2 regions of the Streptomyces ovatisporus genome follow, and region 2 is predicted to be linked to the other one. Evidence: predicted binding sites of a transcription regulator. Region 2 holds the regulator's gene; the other holds the start of a gene.
The links. The regulator HspR, encoded in region 2, represses chaperone genes until heat shock. The targets are predictions, from matches to a motif close to TTGAGNNNNNNNNNCTCAA.
Positions count from the first base shown of each region.

Region 1: dnaK (molecular chaperone DnaK) is a predicted target of HspR. The motif match lies at 6,656-6,674, and genes of this name have one in related genera.

Region 1 is NZ_JBHSFH010000013.1:22,955-33,477, forward strand. It holds gene ACFPA8_RS21400 (hypothetical protein) at 1-293, opposite strand, end outside; gene ACFPA8_RS21405 (hypothetical protein) at 405-1,472, opposite strand; gene ACFPA8_RS21410 (hypothetical protein) at 1,621-3,132, opposite strand; gene ACFPA8_RS21415 (HEAT repeat domain-containing protein) at 3,258-4,718, opposite strand; gene ACFPA8_RS21420 (PP2C family protein-serine/threonine phosphatase) at 5,027-6,568, shown strand; gene dnaK (molecular chaperone DnaK) at 6,823-8,733, shown strand; gene ACFPA8_RS21430 (glycoside hydrolase family 15 protein) at 9,508-10,523, shown strand, end outside.
Region 2 is NZ_JBHSFH010000007.1:716,756-727,278, reverse strand. It holds gene clpB (ATP-dependent chaperone ClpB) at 1-226, opposite strand, end outside; gene ACFPA8_RS17035 (pyridoxamine 5'-phosphate oxidase family protein) at 361-780, shown strand; gene ACFPA8_RS17030 (trypsin-like serine peptidase) at 883-1,695, opposite strand; gene ACFPA8_RS17025 (VOC family protein) at 1,880-2,233, shown strand; gene ACFPA8_RS17020 (heat shock protein transcriptional repressor HspR) at 2,318-2,773, opposite strand; gene dnaJ (molecular chaperone DnaJ) at 2,775-3,974, opposite strand; gene grpE (nucleotide exchange factor GrpE) at 4,068-4,808, opposite strand; gene dnaK (molecular chaperone DnaK) at 4,805-6,676, opposite strand; gene ACFPA8_RS17000 ((Fe-S)-binding protein) at 7,022-9,343, shown strand; gene ACFPA8_RS16995 (hypothetical protein) at 9,757-9,912, shown strand; gene ACFPA8_RS16990 (ATP-binding protein) at 9,906-10,313, shown strand; gene ACFPA8_RS16985 (Yip1 family protein) at 10,449-10,523, shown strand, end outside.

The sequences.
Region 1 (10,523 bases), on a different contig from region 2:
TTGCGCAGCACGCCGGAGCTCGCGCCGCCGAGTGTGTTGCGGTGCCCGGGAAGCATGACGGAGAAGATCAGCTTCAGCAGGACGGACTTGCCTCCGCCGTTCTCCAGGAAGAGGACTCCGGCGGGAGCGGGGCGACGCGGCGGCCCGGTGGGCTCGTCCTCGAAGAAGTCGGCCTGTGCGGGGGCGGGGCTGGGCACCGGGCCGCCGACCCCGCGCAGGTCCAGCACGGTGTCGGCATAGCGCGCACCGGCGGGCCCGATGGAGTAGAGGCGGATCCGGGACAGCTCGTACATGGCGGGGACTCTCGTCGTGTGGATGCGGAAGGTCGTGTGTACGGAAGGTCGTGTGTACGGAAAAGGGCTGAGGGGTTCGGGGCGGAGAGGCCCTCGCGGGCCGGGACCGGCTCAGGAGTGGAAGGGGAGCGCGGCGTCGCCGGCGATCTCCACGTCGTCTCCTTCGCCCGGCGGCAGCAGGCTCGCCGAGCCGTCGCTGACGGGTACGACGCCCAGCTCCAGCAGTTCCGACATCGCGGCGCTGCCGGCCATGTCCCGGACCTGGAGCTGGTAGCGCGGTGTGGTGCGGTAGGTGCCGCCCGCGTCGTCGCCGGTGCGCTGGAGGAAACCGGAATCGACGAGGAAGGCGACGGCCTTCCCGATGATGCCGGTGGTCGAACCCGCCAGCCGGCGGGCGTCCTTGGTGGCTCCGGTGGCACTGCGGCGCGCGTACACCCGCCAGGCCGCTTCCAGGCCGGGTGCCCCCGTGACCGGGTCGGCGTTCTCGCCCGTCTCTTCGGCATGCTCCTCCAGCCTCCTGCACGCCTGCCGCACGAAGGAGTCGACCCCGTTGACGGTGATGCGGCCGATGTAGCCGTCGTCGGCGAGGTCTTCGGGACGGGGGAAGGCCATCGCGGCGACTGCGAGGTGGGCCAGTCCGTGGAGGAAGCGGTCCGCGGAGTCGGCGGTGGCGCGGCGCGAATAGTCGCCCATGCGCACCGCGAAGACGGATTCCTCGTCGGCGGCGAGCGCCATGCCCGCACGCGTCGAGACCTCCAGGACGACCAGCCCCAGGCCGGTGGCGACGGCGTCGGCGAGGCGCGCGAAGGCGGGCTCGTCCCGGTAGCGCCGGAGCAGTTCGGCGTATTCGGCGTCGCGGGCAGGCAGCAGCTTGGGATGGAGCCCGAAGGAGACGAGCCGGGCCGCGTCGGCGGTGTCGGCCGGGGTGACGGCGGCCTGGGCGCCGCTGCCGCTGTCAGAGCCGGAGCCGGAGCCGCTGCCGGAGCCGGAGAACTCCCCGCGGGTGCCCTCCTGCAAGGCGGAGCCTGAGCCGCGGGAACCGGCGGGCCCGGCAGAGCTCGCGGGGCGGTCCGGTACGTCCGGCGGGGAGGCGGCAGCCGGGTGGCCCTCGGCGCTCGCTCCAGCGGCGTCGCCCGCCGGTTCTTCGTCGCGGATTCCCTCGTCGCGGTGTTCGCTCACGGGTGCGGTACTCCTCGTGGATCTCTCCGGCCGCGGGCCGTGCCGCGGTCTGCTCTCTGCGTACACCGGACGGTCCGGCCGTACGGCCGACGGCTTCCCGAAGCGACGTGCCGGCAGCGGGACTTCGGCCGGCGGTGTCCGGACCGCCTCATGCCACTTCCGTGCGGTCCGAGGCCATGCCCTCCGCGTCCAGCAGGGCCGTGCCGACGATGAGGTCCGCCCCGCCGAACTCGGGGTCGTCGAGCTCCTCCCCGTCGTCCACGGCGAAGAGAAGGCGGTGCTCGCCCTGCCGGTAGGCCGTGCCCACCGGGGGGCTGGCCGCGTGGACCGCCAGGAGGGAGACCAGGTAGGGAAGTCCGGGGTCCTGTCTCCTCGCCTCGGCGAGCAGTCCGGAGAGCCGGCGCGGCGCGTCGGCGGGCAGCTCCAGCAACTCCATGGCCTGCTCCAGCTGTTCCTCGCTGAACCTGCTGTCGTCCGGGGTGGCGATCAGGTCCGGCTCCGGCATCTCGGCGCCGAGGTGCTCGCGGGGGGCGGGAGGCGTGAGGAGCAGGTCGACCAGGTCCCCCACCCGGACCGCTCCGGGGGTGCGCAGCCCGGTGCCGTGGGAGAAGAAGGCGTCGGTGACCCGGCCGGCCCCCTCCAGCGGCAACGGCAGCAGCGGGGCCAGCAGTTGACCGTACAGATCGAGGCCCGCGCGTGCGGCGGGCGGTGCGAATGCCTGACGGTCCTGCTCGGCGCGGAAGAGCGGCCCCGCCGCCAGCAAGCGGGACTGGAGCTGGGTGTGACGGCGGATGCAGTCCTTGACGATGTCGACGAGTTCGGCGGCGCGGCGCTTGTGGTCGGGGCCGCGCTCGGACGCCGCCTCGTCGCGGGCACGGCGGATGTTGGTCAGGATCGCGTTCTCGTGGCGGTAGCGGTCCGCGACGTGATCCAGCGCTTCGCTGATCATGTCCGGGACAGTGCGCAGCCAGTCGACGGCTCGCACGTCGCGCCGGGTGGCCTCCAGCGTGCGGCGGAGCGTCTCGGCGTACTGCACCGTGCGGTACCGGGCCTGCTCGGCGGCGAGTTGGGCGTCCGCGAGGCGGCCGCGGCTGATGAGGACCTCCAGCTTGACCTCGGCGGCGATCTGGGCGCTGGTCACGTCGGTGTCGAGGGCACCGACCAGCACGTTGACCGCTTCGTCGGTGGTGCGCAGATAGACGCTTCCGCCTGGCCCGGGGACCTCTTCGATGAGCTTGAAGTCGTAGTCACGGCGTACGTAGGCGCCGTCCGGCCCGAACGTGCCGTAGACGGCCCGGAATCCGCGGTCGACACTGCCCACGTTCACCAGGTTCTCCAGCACCCAGCGGGCGACCCGCTCGTGCTCTGCGGCCGGGCGGCCGGGGGCCTGGGCGGCGATGCGGGGCAACAGCCGGGCCACGACGTCCTCGTGGTCGGCTCCGGTGTCGAAGTCCATCTGGAGGGTGACGACGTCGATGGCGCTCAGGGCGACCTCCGACATGGCGTAAGTGCTGTACTCCCCCGCGAGGTTGGCCTTGCGGACGTCCAGGTCGTGCAGCGGAGCGGTGCAGGCCAGGGCCCGCAGCCGCCGCGCCAGGCCCTCGTCGGCCGCTGGGCCGGGAGCCGGGGACGGGATGATCGGCGGGGCGTGCTCAGTCACGACGGACACACTATGCCGTCACACCGACAACGCCCGAAACGGCCCCTGATGTGGCGTTACATCCCGGCGGGCCGAAGGCCGGCGCCCCGACACGTCCGGCGCCGGGAGTCACCCCCGCCGCGGCCTCAGCGCCCCGCGTCCGGGCTGAGCCTGCCGCGTACGGCGCTCTGCACCCCGGCCTCCTCGGCGGGATCGGCCGCGAGCCGCCGCAGGCGTTCGACGACCCGTTCGTCCCCTGTCGCGGCGTACTCGGCGGCCAGGGCGCGCGTGGTCTCCTCGCAGTCCCACAGGCACTCCACCGCGAAGCCCGCCGCGAAGGAGGGGTCGGTGAGGGCGAGCGCGGCGGCCGCGCGGCCCCGCAGCTGCGAGGAGGCCGTCTCACGGTAGACGTGCCGCAGTACGGGCGCGGCACAGCCGACACCCAGCCGGCCCACGCCGTCGACCAGCGGCCACAGCGCGTCGCTGTCGGGCCCTTCCTGCCGGACGGTGCGGCGCAGGGCGCGGAGCACCGCTTCGGCGTCCTGTGCGCCTCCGCAGCAGGCGAGCATCTCGGCGGCCACGGTCTGAAGGCCGCCGGGCAGCGTGCCCTCGGGGGCGGCCGCCCACTGCCTGGCACGGACGATCGCCGCGGTGCTGCGCATCCGCGCGAAGGAGCACAGCGCGGCCCGGGACACGAGTTCGCCGGGGTCGGCGGCGGCCTCTTCGATCAACGCGAGAGCATCGGCGTCGCCCCGCTCGGCCAGGTGCCGCAGCGCGGCGGCGCGGGCCGCTTCCCGCGGGCCGCGGGCGGCGGCGAGGAGTTCGGCACGGTCCTCGGGGCCGGCGACGGCCGCCAGACAGCGGGCCGCGGCCGATTCGCGCGCGACGCGCGGATGCTGGTCGTGGCCCTCCTGCGCCCAGTCGAGGACTGCGCGGACGCTCCAGCCCGGACGGGGGCCCGAACCGTGCATCTGCCGCTGCCAGCGGTCGAAACAGCCCTGTTCCCGCACGCGCAGCAGCCGCTCGGCCTGGCCGGGACGTGCGGAGTCCTCCGCCCACAGGCGCCAGGGCCGCGGCTCGAAGGCGTCGCGGGCCGACGCGGCCAGCTCCATGTCGCCCTGACGGGTCTCCGGAAAGCGCGTCAGTACGGCGGGGCCGAGCGCGCGAAGCCCCTCGTCGTCGTCGCGCACCGCGAGTTCGTCCAGTGCCCACTGCCAGTTGGCGCCGGCCGTGGCGTAGCGCCGCAGCAGCTCCAGCGCGCCGGTGTCCCGGTAGGAGGCGAGGTGGCCCAGCACGGACAGCGCCAGCCCCGTGCGCACCTCGGCCTCCCCCTCGGCCGTCAGCTGGTCGTCGGGGTGGAAGAGGTGCTCCTCGATGTCGTCGAGGGAGGCGTCCAGCTCCATGTGCAGCCGTGCGTAGTAGAGCGAACGGTGTTCGATCTGCCAGTCGCGCCGTGGGTCGTGGAGTACGCACTGCCGGAGTGCGGCGAGAGCTTCGGCACGTGGCGCCGCCAAGGCGTGCAGCGTGCCGTCGCCACGGCCTCGCTGCAGGAGGCCGAGCAGCGTACCGCTGGGCGCTATGTCTGAATCGACGGGCTCGACGAACATGAGGTCAGCATCCGGTGCGGGGTCTTCGACTGGCAACGGGATTTCCGTTGACCAGCATCCTTGCCGGTGCGCGTGGTTCTACTCCTGGGTTCCCCAGCGACGTGGAATGCGCGCGTCCGGCGTCGGGAGCCTACCGGGAATCGGCCCTTCCGCGGTGTGCCCGGAGTGCTCCGCGGGTCCCAACTGCCAGGAGGGCGCGGACAAATGCCCGCAGCACCACCGGATCGGGTATGGCAAAACCACTTACGGCCGGTCGCAGCCTGTGCAACAGTCGTAACCGAGCCCTCATCCCGTATCGGAGAGAACGCATGCCCTCCCACCTCGATGCGGACCGCCCGGCGTCCCAGCCGCCCGAGCGCGGCACGCTGGACGCGCTCATCACGCAGGCGCGCCGGCTGCGCGGCGGGATCGACGCCGTCCGCTCGAGCGCGGCGGACGAGGACGGGGAGGAGGCGGGGGATCCCACGTCGCGCTGGAGGCGGGCCCTGTGCGATCTCGCCGCCCGCCATCTCGACGGCCTCGGCGAACACCTCGGGCAGCTCCGCGCGGGGTCCCCGGCCGCAGACGCGCACCATACGGACGGTGCGCCCGGCGATGCCCGTGCCGCGGAGGGTGAGACCGCCGCCGCGGGGGCCGCGCGCTCCCGCCGGTTACCGGCGCGGTCCGGCAGCGCCGAGTGGAACCTGCTGACCGACGAGGTCTCCTGGTCCGGGGAGCTGTACGCCATCTTCGGACGCTCCCCGGCCGAGGGCCCGCTCTCCCTGGACGAACTTCCCTCGTGGGTGCTGCCCGACGACCAGCCGCTGCTCGCCGCGGCAGTGACGGACTGCCTGGTGGACAGCCGGCCCATCGACCGGGAGTTCCGCATCATGCGGCCGGACGGTGACGTACGCACGCTGCACCTGCTCGGCGAACCCGTCCTCGACGACCAGGGCGGAACCGCCGCCATGTGGGCGGTCGTCCGGGACGTCAGCGAGCTGCGCCGGAGCGAACTCGCCGTGGTGGAGACGCGCGAGACGGTGCACCACGAACGGCACGCGGCGCAGGCCGAACGGCGGATCGCGGTCGAGCTGCAGGAGTCGGTGCTGCCGCCGTGGCGGGGCTCCCAGCGCTTCCCCCGTTCGGACGGGCACACGGGCGGCGCCCTCGACATCGCCTCGCACTACCTTCCGTCCGCGACGAGTGCCCTGATCGGGGGCGACTGGTACGACGCGCTCGAACTGCCCGACGGCGCCACGCTGTTGTCCGCGGGCGACCTCACCGGCCACGGGGTCGCCGCCACGTCGGGGATGGCCATGCTGCTCGGCGCCGTCCGCGGCATGGCGGTGGCGGGTGTGGAGCCCGGCACGCTGATGGGGCACCTCAACCAGCTGCTCGACTCCGCGGCCCAGCCGGCCCTGGGCAGCGCGGTGTGCTGCCGCTACCAGCCCGCAGACCGCACTCTGACGTGGTCGCAGGCCGGGCATCCCGCACCGCTGCTCTTCCGCAGGGGCGAGGGCCGCGTGCTGCAGCCCCCGGAGGGCGTGCTGCTGGGCGCGACCTCGGGTGCGGCGTACGGCCAGCACACCGAAGTGCTGGAGGCGGGCGACCTGCTGGTGCTGCACACCGACGGACTCACCCCGCAGGACGGCGGATCTTCCGGGTCCGGGTCCGGGTCCGGGCCCGGGCCCGCACCCGTGCTGCCCGGCGGGAACGCGCAGGACGGAGGTTCGGAGCGGCTGCTCTCCCTCGCCGGCCGGTTCGCCGAGGCCCGTACGGCACAGGAGTGCGTGCGTGCCGTCGTCGAGGAGTTCGGCGACCGTGAAGGCCAGGACGACGCCTGCGTGCTCGTCGCACGCGTCAGCGGCTGACGCCAGGCTCGGACCCGCCACCGGGACCGCGCAGTGCGGCGTCGGCGGCCCGGCAGCCGCCCCTCCGAAGAGTGACCCGATGGGCACTTGACACCGACCGGCTCAACTTTTATGCAGGATGTGTAGGCATTTGTCGGCCTTGCGGTGGCGGGGCGGCAGGCCGGTCCGAGGTGGCCCGGCTGGTTCGCCTGCTGCTTCGGGGCCCTGTCGCCGACGTGTACGAGCCGGCGACTGCGGAGAAGAGGTGAGTCGAGGTGGCCCGAGCAGTCGGAATCGACCTGGGGACGACCAATTCCGTGGTCTCCGTCCTCGAGGGTGGTGAACCCACCGTCATCCCGAACGCCGAAGGAGCCAGGACGACCCCGTCCGTGGTGGCCTTCGCCAAGGGCGGAGAGGTACTCGTCGGCGAGGTCGCCAAGCGGCAGGCCGTGACGAACGTGGACCGCACGGCACGGTCGGTGAAACGGCACGCGGGGGACGCGGACTGGCGCTTCCCGGAGTCCGGCGACGTGGACGGCAACCGCTTCACGGCGCAGGAGATCTCCGCCAGGGTGCTGCAGAAGCTCAAGCGGGACGCCGAGGCGTACCTGGGAGAGGACGTCACCGAGGCGGTCGTCACCGTGCCGGCGTACTTCAACGACTCCCAGCGCACATCCACCAAGGAGGCCGGTGAGATCGCGGGGCTGAACGTCCTGCGGATCATCAACGAGCCGACGTCCGCGGCTCTCGCCTACGGACTGGACAAGGAGGACGACCACACGGTCCTGGTCTTCGACCTGGGGGGCGGCACCTTCGACGTCTCGCTCCTGGAGATCGGCGAAGGACTGGTCGAGGTGAAGTCGACCTCCGGCGACACCCGGCTCGGCGGCGACGACTGGGACCAGCGGGTCGTCGATCACCTGGTGAAGCAGTTCAAGAACGGGCACGGCATCGACCTGTCCAAGGACAGAATGGCGGTGCAGCGGCTCCGTGAGGCGGCCGAGAAGGCGAAGATCGAGCTTTCGTCCGCAACCGAGACGACCGTGAACCTGCCGTACATCACGGCGACCGACGAGGGCCCGCTGCACCTGGACGAGAAGCTCACGCGCGCCCAGTTCGAACAGCTCACGGCGGATCTGCTGGAGCGCTGCAAGGAGCCCTTCCACGCGGCGGTGAAGGACGCCGGCATCGAGGTGTCCCGGATCGACCACGTGATCCTGGTCGGCGGCTCGACACGGATGCCCGCCGTCACCGGCCTGGTGAAGGACCTCACCGGCAAGGAGCCGCACAAGGGCGTCAACCCGGACGAGGTCGTCGCCATCGGAGCCGCGCTCCAGGCCGGTGTGATCAAGGGCGAGGTCAAGGACGTGCTGCTGCTGGACGTCACACCGCTGTCTCTGGGCATCGAGACCAAGGGCGGCGTCATGACCAGGCTGATCGAGCGCAACACGACGATCCCGACGAGGCGTTCGGAGGTCTTCACCACGGCCGAGGACAACCAGCCGTCGGTGACCGTCCAGGTCTTCCAGGGTGAGCGCGAGATCGCGGCGTACAACAAGAAGCTCGGCTCCTTCGAGCTGACGGGACTGCCGCCGGCGCCCCGCAACGTGCCCCAGATCGAGGTCGCCTTCGACATCGACGCCAACGGGATCATGCACGTCTCCGCCCGCGACCAGGGCACGGGCAAGGAACAGAAGATGCAGGTCACAGGCGGGTCCAGCCTCCCGAAGGAAGAGATCGACCGCATGATGCGCGAGGCGGAGCAGTACGCCGACGAGGACCGCCGCCGGCGCGAGGACGCGGAGACCCGCAACCAGGCGGAGCAACTCGTCTACACGACGGACGACTTCCTCAAGGAGAACGAGGACAAGGTCCCGGGCGACGTCAGGTCGGAGGTGGAGGACGCGGTCGCGGACCTGAAGGAGAAGCTCAAGGGCGAGGACACCGCGGCCATCCGCCATGCGAGCGAGCGGGTCGCCGCCGTCAGCCAGAAGCTGGGCCAGGCGATGTACGGCGGCGCCCAGGCCGGCGGCGCAGCCGGTGCTGCCGCCGGTGGCGGGACGGAAGAGGGTGCGGGGCCTCCCGGGGCCGGCGGTGCCGGACCGGAGGAGGACGTCGTGGACGCCGAGATCGTCGACGACGAGAAGGGAGACGAGAAGGGAGAGGAGAAGGGCGGCGCAGCGTGAGCCTCCGGCCGGCGCCCGGCACCGGATGGTGCGCCCGAGCGGGCCGGGACGTGCGCCCGCACCGGAATGGAAGCGTTTGGGCGCAGGTCGTCCGTGTCACCCGCCGCTCCTGCCGCCGGGCGGCGCCGGACGGAGCCGGTTTCTCCGAACCCCGGTCCGGGGACCGGAACCGTCCGGCCGCTGCGCCCGCAGGCGGTTGTACGCCGCGCCCGCCCCGGGAGATCACGGCGTACCCGTCCCTCGAAAGGGTGCGAGAGCCATGACGAACCAGGAGCGCAGAGAGGTCTACCACCGGCAGACCGGACGCAGGGAGCCGACCGCCAGGCAGCGCCGCCGTCTCGCGAAGAAGGAGGGCCAGGGCAAGGAGTGATCAAGGTCCGCTTCCGCGGAACGAGGAGAGGACGGGCGCTGCGGCGGGACATGCCCGCCGCAGCGCCGAGTGCCGCTTCCCGCAGGGGAGTTGCACATCCCGGGACATCCCGGGGGCGCCGACCGGCCGTGCCGGGTACGACGGCGCGGTCCACCCGTCCGGCCACCGGCCTCGTCGGCGCCCACAACTGCGCACCGCAGAGCGGGACATGAAGCGCACTTCACCCGAACCCCCCGTGTGCGTTCATACTTTGGAGTCACACAAGCCTCTCTTGACGCAGAGGTCTTCCGAGGCAAGGCTTTCGCTCACTCATGCGGTGGTCGTCCGGGCGGACGACTTCACATGGTGAACTCACCTGTACGGGCCCTGAGATGGCTCGATTCCACGCCTCACCTGGAGGATGCGTGCCTACGAACTCCCGTCGGAACTTCCTCAGAGCCGCTCTGGTCGGCGCGTCGGCGATCGCCGCGCCCGTCCCGCTCGCCGGCAGCGCCGGCGCCACCGGGATGTCCGGTGCGCGCTCCGACGTGGCGGAGACGGCCGGTGAGGCACCGGGAGGCCCGGGCAAGGACGCACGTTTCGACCCGGCCGACAAGGTGGGTTTCGGCACCGCCCGCACAGAGCGGAGCCTCGTGTGGTTCACCCTGCAGGGCGGCAGGATGAGCGAGACGTACTACCCCGATCTGAGCACCCCTGCCAGCCGTCACACGGAACTCGTCGTCACCGACGGCAAGACCTTCGTCCAGCGGGTCGGCCAGGCCGACACCCGCACGGAACTGATCGGTCACGGCGGCGCACCGCGCTACCGGCAGACCAGCCAGGGCGAGGGCTGGAGCGCCGTGACGCAGTACGTCACGGACCCGGAGCGTTCCAGCGTCGTCATCGACGTCGAGGTCCGCTCCCGGACCGGCACACCGCTGCAGGTGTACGTGCTGCACGACCCCTCGCTCTCCGGTGACGGCAACAACGACAGCGCGTTCCCGCAGGACGGCGCGCTCGTCGCCGAGGACAAGCACGCGGCGAGCGCACTGCTCGCCCAGGACGGCTTCGCCGAGTCCACCGTCGGCTATCTCGGCGTGAACGACGGCTGGAGCGAACTCTCGGAGAACGACGGCCGGTTGAAGCACCACTACGCCACCGCCGGACCGGGCAACGTCGTGCAGCTCGGACGGCTGCGGCTGGACGGCTGCGCCCGGACCCGGCAGACCGTGGTGCTGGGCCTCGGGGAGAAGGCCGACGACGCCGTCAGGACGGCGCGGCGCTCCCTGAGGGCCGGCTTCCACGCCGCCGCGCACGCGTACGACACGGGCTGGACCTCCTACCTCGCGGGGCTCCCCCAGCCCCCCGGCTCTCTGCGCACGCCGTCGGACCGGGCGCTCTGGACGGCGTCCGTCGTGACGCTGGCGGCCGGCGAGGACAA
Region 2 (10,523 bases):
CCTTGACGCTGGGGAGCGCGGCGAGCAGCCGCTCGGCGCCCGAGCGGAGTGCGGCCTGATCGGCGTCGGCGGCGGCGAGCAGGTCGGACACGTTCTCGTTGTCCTCGCCCTGGAGCAGCGCGAGGAGCAGGTGGGCAGGGGTGATGTCGGGGTGTCCGTCCGTCACCGCACGGTCGTTCGCCCCACTGATCGCGTCACGGCTCTTGTTCGTCAGCTCGGCGTCCACTTGCGTGCGTGCCTCCTTCGTCTCGCTTCGTCTGCTCCGGCCCGGCCGGGCCGGTCCCGCCTTCCACTGAAGTCTTCAGCATCCAGCAAGTTGAGTCTATTCCACTCAACTATTGCCGCGTTACGTTCGTTCCCATGACGAGTACGTCCCCATCTCCCGCTCTCAACGTCCCCGAAGCCCTCGCGGCCTTCTGGCGCGAACGCCACTACTCCACGCTCACGACCCTCCGGCCCGGTGGCACCCCGCACGTGGTGCCCGTCAGCGTCACCTTCGAACCGGACACGGCAACGGCCCGCGTCGTCTCACGCCGCACCAGCAAGAAGGTGCGCAACATCGCCGAAGCGGGCGAGAAAGGCATGCGGGTCGCGCTCTGCCAGGTCGACGGCGGACGCTGGTCGACGCTGGAAGGCCGCGCCCGCATCCGTACGGAGGCGGACGTGGTCTCGGACGCCGAGCGCCGCTACGAGGAGCGCTACGGCCGCCGTCCCCGGCCCAACCCGGAGCGCGTACTGATCGAGATCGCCGTGGACCGCACGATGGGCCGGGGCATCTGACACGGCGCGGCACGGCAGGAGGCGCAGCAGCCAGGACGCGCCTCCTGCCGCCTCCTGCCAGGACGGGCGCCCGCCTCGGCGGCCGTGTGCTCCGGGGTTCCCTCAGCGGCCCCCGATCTCCTTCAGCACCGTCTTCGCCGACCTCGGGTAGGGCCGTCCCAGCAGCTCGTCGTCCGAGCCGACCGACGTGACCGCCACCAGCGTCCCCGCCCCCCGCGCCTTGTCGAAGTCCCGGAGCCACGGACCGCCGCTGACGCCCTGCGTCAGCCGGCACGGCTCGAGCGCCAGGGCTCCGACGTTGGCCGCCGCGATCTCGCCGCGCCCGTAGCGGTGGGCCTTCCCCGCGCAGTAGTTGAGCGTCTCCCCGTCGTACGGCGAGGTGACCGGGTAGCCGAGCGTGGCGGTGGTGCCGCCCGGAACCGGCTCCGTCTTCAGGGTGTTCGCACCGTGGACGTCCTGGATGGTGCGCCCGCCCCGCTTCTCCATCCGCAGGAACGCCCAGTCGTGCGGAAGGATCGTCTCCAGCTCCTTCTTCACGTTCCAGCCGGGTGCCGTCCGCCACGACTCCGCCTTCCAGCCCTTCGCGAGCACGGCCTTCGGGCCGCCCTCCCCCTCGTAACCGGGCTGGAAGTAGACCGCCTCCGGCTTCTGCGGACGCTCCGGGCTGGCGATGCAGTGGGCGGCGGTGGCCACCACACTGCCGCTCGGAGAGTCGACGACGGCGGCCGAGCAGGACTCGACCTGATTGCCCGACAGCTTCGCGACGAGCCTCCCCACCGTCTTGACGGTCCCGTGCGGCCACCGGCTCCCCTCGGAGGGCGGCGGGTAGGGCGTCGGCGCCCCGGCCGCCCCCATCACGGCCAGAGCGGTGGTGCATGTCACGAAAGCGGCGAGTGCCGCGCGCGTCGACGTCATGCCCCCACGCTCGGACCGACCCGCCGCTGCGGCCAACTGCACACACCCGGTCGGGTTACACCCGCATGTTCCGCGCCGTACCGCCGTACGTGTCGGGCAGGCTGCACGGCGGCCGTTGCACAGCACCGCCGCCTCCGGGGAAACCCGGTGTCAGGACGCCGCGTCCGGCATTACGCTCCCCGGCATGACCCTGGAGTGGGAACAAGTTCTGATCGACGCGGCGGACCCCGTCGCGCTGGGCTCCTGGTGGGCGGAGGCGCTGGGCTGGGTGGTGGTCGACGAATCCGCCGAGGAATACGAGATCCGGGAGACTCCCGACCGCCTCCCCGGGCTGCTCTTCGTGCTCGTCCCGGATGCCAAGGTCTCCAAGAACCGGCTGCATCTCGACTTCCGTCCCGACGACCAGGAGGCGGAGGTGGCCCGCCTCCTGGCGCACGGCGCCCGCCACGCGGACGTGGGCCAGGGCGAGGAGTCCTGGGTCGTCCTCGCGGACCCGGAGGGCAACGAGTTCTGCGTGCTGGGCCCGCGCCGCACGTGACGCCGGGCACCGCACCGGGCCCGGCAGGCCGAAGCCCCCTGCGCGCCGCACGCGCGAGGGGGCCGTCCCGGTCCGGGGGTGCGCTCAGTCGCGGCTCTTCTTGGGACGCCAGACGACCAGTGCGCCGGACTGCGGATGCACGTCCTGGTACGGCACCAGGTCACGCCGGTAGGAGGCGTGGACCTGCGCCTCGCGCTGCCGCATGGCCGCCGCTGCGCCCTCGACCGCCTGCTGGAGTTCGACGACACGGGACTTGAGCGCGGCGACCTGGTTCTCCAGTTCGATGATGCGCTTGATGCCCGCGAGGTTGATGCCCTCGTCCTGGCTCAACTCCTGCACCTGACGCAGCAGTTCGATGTCCCGCGCGGAGTACCGCCGGCCACGTCCGGCCGCCCGGTCCGGTGAGACGAGGCCGAGGCGGTCGTACTGGCGCAGCGTCTGCGGGTGCAGGCCCGAGAGCTGAGCAGCCACCGAGATGACGTACACCGGTGACTCGTCCGTCAGCTGATAAGGATTGCGTCGTCCGCCCCGGCCGTTCACCTCAGTCTCCCTTCGCGGCCTTGAACAGCTGGGCCCTCGGGTCCTCCGCTGCCGTCGCCTCGCGGTAGGACTCCAGGATGCCCTTCGCCTTGTCGCTCAAATCCTTGGGTACCGATACGTCGATGGTGACCAGCAGATCGCCGCGCGTCCCGTCCTTGCGGACTGCGCCCTTTCCGCGTGCCCGCATCGTACGGCCGCTCGGCGTTCCCGGCGGCAGTTTGAGCGTGACGGGCGGACCGCCGAGCGTCGGCACCTTGATCTCGCCGCCGAGCGCCGCCTCCGGGTAGGTGACGGGCACGGTCACCGTCAGGTTGTCGCCGCGGCGGCCGAAGACCGGATGCCGGTCGACGTGCACGATCACATAGAGGTCACCGGCCGGACCGCCCCGCTCGCCGGGTGCGCCCTTGCCGCGCAGCCTGATGCGCTGCCCGTCGCTGACGCCCGCGGGGATGCGGACCTGCATGGTGCGCGAACTCGTCGCCTTGCCGGACCCCTTGCACGTGTCGCACGGGTCCTGGGCGATCAGGCCGCGGCCCTTGCAGTCCAGGCACGGGTCGGTCAGCGAGAAGCCGCCACCCCCGCCGCGTGAGACCTGGCCGGTCCCGACGCAGGTGGGGCACACCCGGGGTGTGCCGTTCTTGTCGCCCGTGCCGGCGCACGCCTTGCACGCCGCGGACGACGACATGCGCAGCGGAACGGTGGCGCCGTCGACGGCCTCGGTGAAGCTGAGCGTCACCTCGGACTCGACGTCCTGACCCCGGCGGGGCTGCGTACGCGTACCGGCGCCGCCGCGGTTGAACAGACCGCCGAAGACGTCACCGAGACCGCCGCCGAAGCCGCCGGCGCCACCGGGACCGCCGGGGCCACCGCCCGGCTGGCCGCCCCCGAAGAGGTCGCTCAGGTCGAAGTTGAAACCGCCCGCGCCGCCGGGACCACCGGGCCCGCCGGTCCTGATCCCGCCGTTGCCGAACAGGGTGCGCGCCTCGTCGTACTCCTTGCGGCGCTTGGCGTCGCCCAGTACGTCGTACGCCTCCGAAGCGTTCTTGAAGCGCTCCTCGGCCTTGGCGTCGCCCCTGTTGGCGTCGGGGTGGTTCTCGCGTGCGAGCTTGCGGTAGGCCTTCTTGATCTCGGCCTCGGTGGCGTCCTTCGGGACGCCGAGAACCTTGTAGTAGTCCTTCTCGATGAAGTCCTTCGTACTCATCCGCGGCGTCCCTCCTCCCGCTCGGTACCCCGGTCGGAGACCGGCCCGCCGTCCGGGCCGGTCCCCCTGCCGATGGCCGGCTCGCTTCCGTGGTCAGCCCTGCTCGGGGCCACCGTTCTCCTCTTCGTCGGCGGGCTCCTCGCCTGCCGGGGCCTGAGCACCCGGCTGCGGCTCAGCGACACCGACCCTGGCGGGACGGATCGTACGCTCGCCGATGCGATACCCGGGCTGAAGGATCTGCACGCACGTCGTCTCCGTGACGTCGGGCGAGTACGAGTGCATCAGCGCCTCGTGCACAGTCGGGTCGAAGGGCTCCCCCTCCTTGCCGAACTGCATCAGACCCATCTTGGCGGCGACCATCTCCAGCGACTCGGCGACGGACTTGAATCCGCCGACGAGTTCGCCATGGTCCCGCGCACGGCCGATGTCGTCGAGCACGGGCAGCAGCTCCGTCAGCAGGTTCGCGACAGCGACCTCCTTGACGGCGGCGCGGTCCCGCTCGACGCGGCGGCGGTAGTTCTGGAACTCGGCCTGGAGACGCTGCAGATCCTGCGTGCGCTCGTGCAGCGCCGTGCGGGTCTGGTCCAGCTGGGCGGTCAGCGCCGCCTCCTGCGGGCCCAGGTCCGCGGCCTGGCCCTGGACCTGCCCCTGGAGCGGTTCCTGTCCGCCCTGGCCTTCCTGCTCGGTCTCGGTCACGTCCCCGGCCCCGTCCGCCGGGCCCCCCGCCTCGTCGGCGGGGGAAGCACCGGCGGCCTGCGCCGCAGCGTCATCGGGCTGTACGGCGTCGGTGGGGACGTCGGACTTCTGGTCGAAGCCCGGGGTCTCCTCCGTCACGCTGCACCATCCTTCGGCTTCTGCTCGTCGTCCACGATCTCGGCGTCCACGACGTCGTCGTCACCGTCGGCCTTGGCCCCGCCGCCCGCGGCGCCCTCGGCCCCGCCCTGCGCGCCGGCCTCACCCTGAGCGGCCTGCGCGTCGGCGTACATGGCCTGACCCAGCTTCTGGCTGGTCGCCGCGACCTTCTCGCTGGCCTCGCGGATCGCCGCGGTGTCCTCGCCCTTCAGCTTCTCCTTCAGCTCCTCGACGGCGGCCTCGACCTCGGTCTTGATCTCGCCGGGGACCTTCTCCTCGTTGTCCTGGAGGAACTTCTCCGTCGTGTAGACCAGCTGCTCGGCCTGGTTGCGCGTCTCGGCGGACTCGCGGCGCTTGGCGTCCTCGTCGGCGTACTGCTCGGCATCGCGCATCATGCGCTCGATGTCTTCCTTCGGCAGCGCCGAGCCGCCGGTGACGGTCATCCGCTGCTCCTTGCCCGTTCCGAGGTCCTTCGCGGAGACGTGCATGATGCCGTTCGCGTCGATGTCGAAGGTGACCTCGATCTGGGGGACGTTGCGCGGAGCGGGCGGCAGGCCCGTCAGCTCGAACATGCCGAGCTTCTTGTTGTACGCCGCGATCTCGCGCTCGCCCTGGAAGACCTGGATCTGCACCGACGGCTGGTTGTCCTCGGCCGTGGTGAAGGTCTCCGAGCGCTTCGTCGGGATCGTGGTGTTCCGCTCGATCAGCTTGGTCATGATGCCGCCCTTGGTCTCGATGCCGAGGGACAGCGGGGTGACGTCCAGCAGCAGGACGTCCTTGACCTCGCCCTTGAGCACACCGGCCTGGAGGCTGGCGCCGATGGCGACGACCTCGTCCGGGTTGACGCCCTTGTTCGCGTCCTTGCCGCCGGTCAGGTCGCGGACCAGCTCCGCGACGGCGGGCATACGGGTCGAGCCGCCGACGAGAACGACGTGGTCGATCTCGGACAGCTGGATGCCGGCGTCCTTGATGACGTTGTGGAACGGCGTCTTGCAGCGCTCCAGCAGGTCCTGGGTGAGCTGCTGGAACTGGGCGCGCGTGAGCTTCTCGTCCAGGTGCAGCGGGCCCTCGGCGGAAGCCGTGATGTAGGGCAGGTTGATGTTGGTCTCGGTGGAGCTGGACAGCTCGATCTTCGCCTTCTCCGCGGCCTCGCGGAGACGCTGGAGAGCCATCTTGTCCTTGCCGAGGTCCACGCCGTGGCCGGAGTGGAACTGCTTGACCAGGTGGTCGACGACGCGCTGGTCCCAGTCGTCACCGCCGAGGTGGTTGTCGCCGTTGGTGGCCTTCACCTCGACGACGCCGTCGCCGATCTCCAGCAGCGAGACGTCGAAAGTACCGCCACCGAGGTCGAAGACCAGGATCGTCTGGTCCTCCTTCTCGAGCCCGTAGGCGAGGGCGGCGGCGGTCGGCTCGTTGACGATGCGCAGCACGTTGAGGCCCGCGATCTCACCGGCCTCCTTGGTGGCCTGGCGCTCGGCGTCGTTGAAGTACGCCGGGACGGTGACGACCGCGTCCTCGACCTTCTCGCCGAGGTAGGCCTCCGCGTCCCGCTTCAGCTTCTGCAGGATGAAGGCGCTCATCTGCTGCGGATTGAAGTCCTTGCCGTCCAGGTTGATCTTCCAGTCGGTGCCCATGTGGCGCTTGACCGACCGGACCGTCCTGTCGACGTTGGTGACGGCCTGACGCTTGGCCACCTCGCCGACGAGCACCTCGCCGTTCTTCGCGAACGCCACGACGGACGGCGTGGTCCTGGCGCCCTCGGCGTTGGTGATGACGGTGGGCTCACCGCCTTCGAGAACACTGACGACGGAGTTCGTCGTGCCCAGGTCGATGCCGACCGCACGTGCCATTTCGGTTTCCTCCAGCTGATGTCTTGAGTGAAGCTGACTCAAGAGTGCACGGCGGAAGGGGGAACGTCAAACGCCTTGAGTGGAAGCGACTCAACTCTTATGCCGACTTTATGCGCACCCGACCACTGAACAGGCACGGAGAGGGGGCCGGGTAACGGCGAACCGGGGGACGAGCCGCACACCGCACTGACCGCGCGCCCCCGCGACGCAGATCACCGCGCGCCCGGGTACCAGCACCCCCGGGAAAGTGGGTACTCTCGAACGGACTAGATAAGTTACCGCTTAGTACGCAAGAGCGAGCCGGGCAGCCGCACGCATGCTCGCCCGCAGGTCCGAGGAGCCTCCATGCAACTCGCCGCGATCGTCGTTTCGCTGGTGCTGGCCGCGGTCGGTATCGCGCTGTTCGCGCGCGCCATCGCGCAGATCTATCGCTTCGTCCGTCTGGGAGCGCCGGTGCCCGCCGGGACCCGCACCGACGATCCGCAGCAGCGCACTCTCACCGTGGCCCGTGAGTTCTTCGGGCACACACGCATGAACCGGTGGGGCATCGTCGGCGTCGCACACTGGTTCGTCGCGATCGGATTCTTCGCGCTCGTCCTCACCCTCGTGCACGCCTTCGGCCAGCTCTTCGTGGCCGACTGGGCCCTGCCGCTCATCGGTACGTGGGCCCCGTACGAGATCTTCACCGAGTTCGTCGGCCTGATGACGACGCTGGGCATCCTCACGCTCATCGCGATCCGGCTGTCGAACCTGCCGAACCGGGCCGGACGCAAGTCCCGCTTCGCAGGCTCGAAGGCGGGCCAGGCCTACTTCGTCGAGTACGTCATCCTCACGATCGGCGTGGCCATCCTGGTGCTGAGGGGCCTGGAGGGCGCCCTGCACGGCGTGACCGGCTACAAGGCCGCCTACCTGGCCTCGTACCCGCTCGTCGCCGCCTTCGACGGGCTGAGCGTCGGCACGCTGCAGAACCTGGTGTACCTGGTCGCGATGATCAAGATCAGCACGTCGTTCGTGTGGATGATCGTCGTCGGGCTCAACACCAACATGGGCGTCGCCTGGCACCGTTTCCTGGCCTTCCCGAACATCTGGTTCAAGCGGAACGCGAGCGGCGGCACCGCCCTCGGCGGGCTGCTGCCGATGACGTCCGGCGGCAAGGAGATCGACTTCGAGACCGTCTTCGACGACGAGGACGGCGAGGAGACGCAGTTCGGCGCCTCCCAGGTCGAGCACTTCTCCTGGAAGGGCATCCTCGACTTCTCCACCTGCACCGAGTGCGGCCGCTGCCAGTCGCAGTGCCCTGCCTGGAACACGGGCAAGCCCCTCTCGCCCAAGCTGCTGATCATGTCCCTGCGCGACCACGCGCACGCCAAGGCCCCCTACCTGCTCGCCGGCGGCGGGAAGACCATGGAGGGCGAGGAGAAGGCGACCGAGGAGCAGCTGAAGGACGTACCGCAGTCCGCGCTGGACGAGGCCGAGCGTCCGCTGATCGGCACCGCGGAGGCCGCACCGGACGGGCTGGGCGGGGTCATCGACCCGGACGTGCTGTGGTCGTGCACGACGTGCGGCGCGTGCGTCGAACAGTGCCCCGTCGACATCGAGCACGTCGATCACATCGTCGACATGCGCCGCTACCAGGTGATGATCGAGAGCGCGTTCCCGAGCGAGGCCGGGACGATGCTGAAGAACCTGGAGAAGAAGGGCAACCCCTGGGGCCTGGCGAAGAAGCAGCGCCTGGAGTGGACCAAGGAGCTCGCCGAGGCGACCGGCTTCGAGGTACCGGTCGTGGGCAAGACGGTCGAGGACCTCACCGAGGTCGACTACCTGTACTGGGTGGGCTGCGCCGGGGCGCTGGAGGACCGGGCCAAGAAGACCACGAAGGCCTTCGCCGAGCTGCTGCACATCGCGGGAGTCAACTTCGCGATCATGGGCGGCGACGAGAAGTGCACCGGTGACTCGCCCCGCCGGCTGGGCAACGAGTTCCTCTTCCAGCAGCTCGGCGAGGAGAACGTCGCCACGCTCAACGCCGCCTTCGGCGAGTCCGCCCCGGACGAAGACGGAGCGGAAGGCGTGACGGTCGAGAAGTCGAAGAAGAAGATCGTCGCAACCTGCCCGCACTGCTTCAACACGCTCGCGAACGAGTACCCGCAGCTGGGCGGCCACTACGAGGTCATCCACCACACGCAGCTGCTCCAGCACCTCGTCGACGAGGGCAGGCTGGTCCCGGTCACGCCGGTCGAGGGCCTGATCACGTACCACGACCCGTGCTACCTGGGCCGCCACAACCAGGTCTACACGCCCCCGCGCGAGATCATCGGCAAGGTCCCGGGCCTGCGGAACGAGGAGATGCACCGTCACAAGGAACGCGGCTTCTGCTGCGGCGCCGGCGGTGCCCGCATGTGGATGGAGGAGCGCATCGGCAAGCGCATCAACAACGAGCGCGTCGACGAAGCACTCTCCCTGAATCCCGACATCGTCTCGACGGCGTGCCCCTTCTGCCTCGTCATGCTGACGGACTCCGTCAACGGCAAGAAGAACGACAACAAGGCGAAGGAGGACCTGCGGGTCGTGGACGTCGCCCAACTGCTGCTGGACTCCGTGAAGACGCCCGGGGAGCCGGCCGGGGACAGCGGCTCGGAGGAGACGGCGGAGCCCGAACCCGCGCAGTAACTCCTCCCACACGGCTCTTCCGGAGTCACGTGTTTCCCGGACGGGCAGCCACTCACGAACGGAGCTTGTCGTCTTGTCGGCAAGCTCCGTTCGTATGCGGCAATCTCCGTTCGTATTCAGTCACTTAATGTTCTTCACAGGTCAATCCCCTTCGGGGGATACCCATCGAGCCCCCTGCCGCTTAGCCTCGCTGACCAGCGACAGCAGAAGCGGCGCGGTGAAGGAGGCGACCCCGGGTGCTGGACTGCGGCGAGGAGATGGCGGAGAACCGCCCTGTCCCCGTGCGGCGGATGGTGTTCTCCGCCCCCGTCCGTCCGCAGGCCGGCAGATCCAGAGCGGGCCACCGGGGTCCCGCGAGCCGCTCGGCGTGGCCTTTACGGACGTTCGGGCCGAACAGCAGACCACGGGAGACCATGCGGGACGACGACGGCGCAGCGACCACGGCAGGAGCCACGACCACGGCCCCGGCCGGGCGCCACGTCAACGACCAGGCCCGCATGCCGCACAGGCTCGGGGCGGACTCGTTCCGTCCGGTGAACCTCAGCGTCGGGGAGATGGACGGATGCTGACCAATGAGCGCCTGTGCCGCCTGCACTTCACCTCACGAGACCTCCCCCGCATCCGGATCGAGGTCGAGGAGTGCGCCGCGGCGGCGGGCCTGGGGGAACCACGCAGAGGTGAATTCGTCGTCGCCGTCGATGCGGTGGCCACCAACGCGGTCGAACACGCCGGAGGAACAGGGCGGTTGGTGCTGCGTCACCTCGAAGGTGAGCTGGAGTGCCAGGTGGAGGACTCCGGGCCGGGTTTCTCCGAGGACGTCATCCCGGAGCTGGCGCCCGGCGTCGCCGGGGCCACCGCCGGACGCGGCCTGTGGCTCGCCAAGCTGGTCACCGACCGGCTCACGGTCGAACCCGCCGGACCGGGCTGCGGTGCGGTGGTGACACTGGCGGTGCGCCTGCCGTGCGGCTGAGGGGGACGGACCGTCCGGCCCCGCTCCAGTGGCCCTAGGGGAGAGCCCTACGGGTTGTACCGGATCGGCCACAATGCGGTCCGCATTCTCCCGTGCCCGGCCTGACCGCCGCGGGGACAAGGTACGTTCGAAGGCGTGGCTGGTTTCAGGATCGGACGCGGCCGGGGCTCCCGGAACGCGCAGCAGCAAGGGCAGAACCGCGGACCTCAG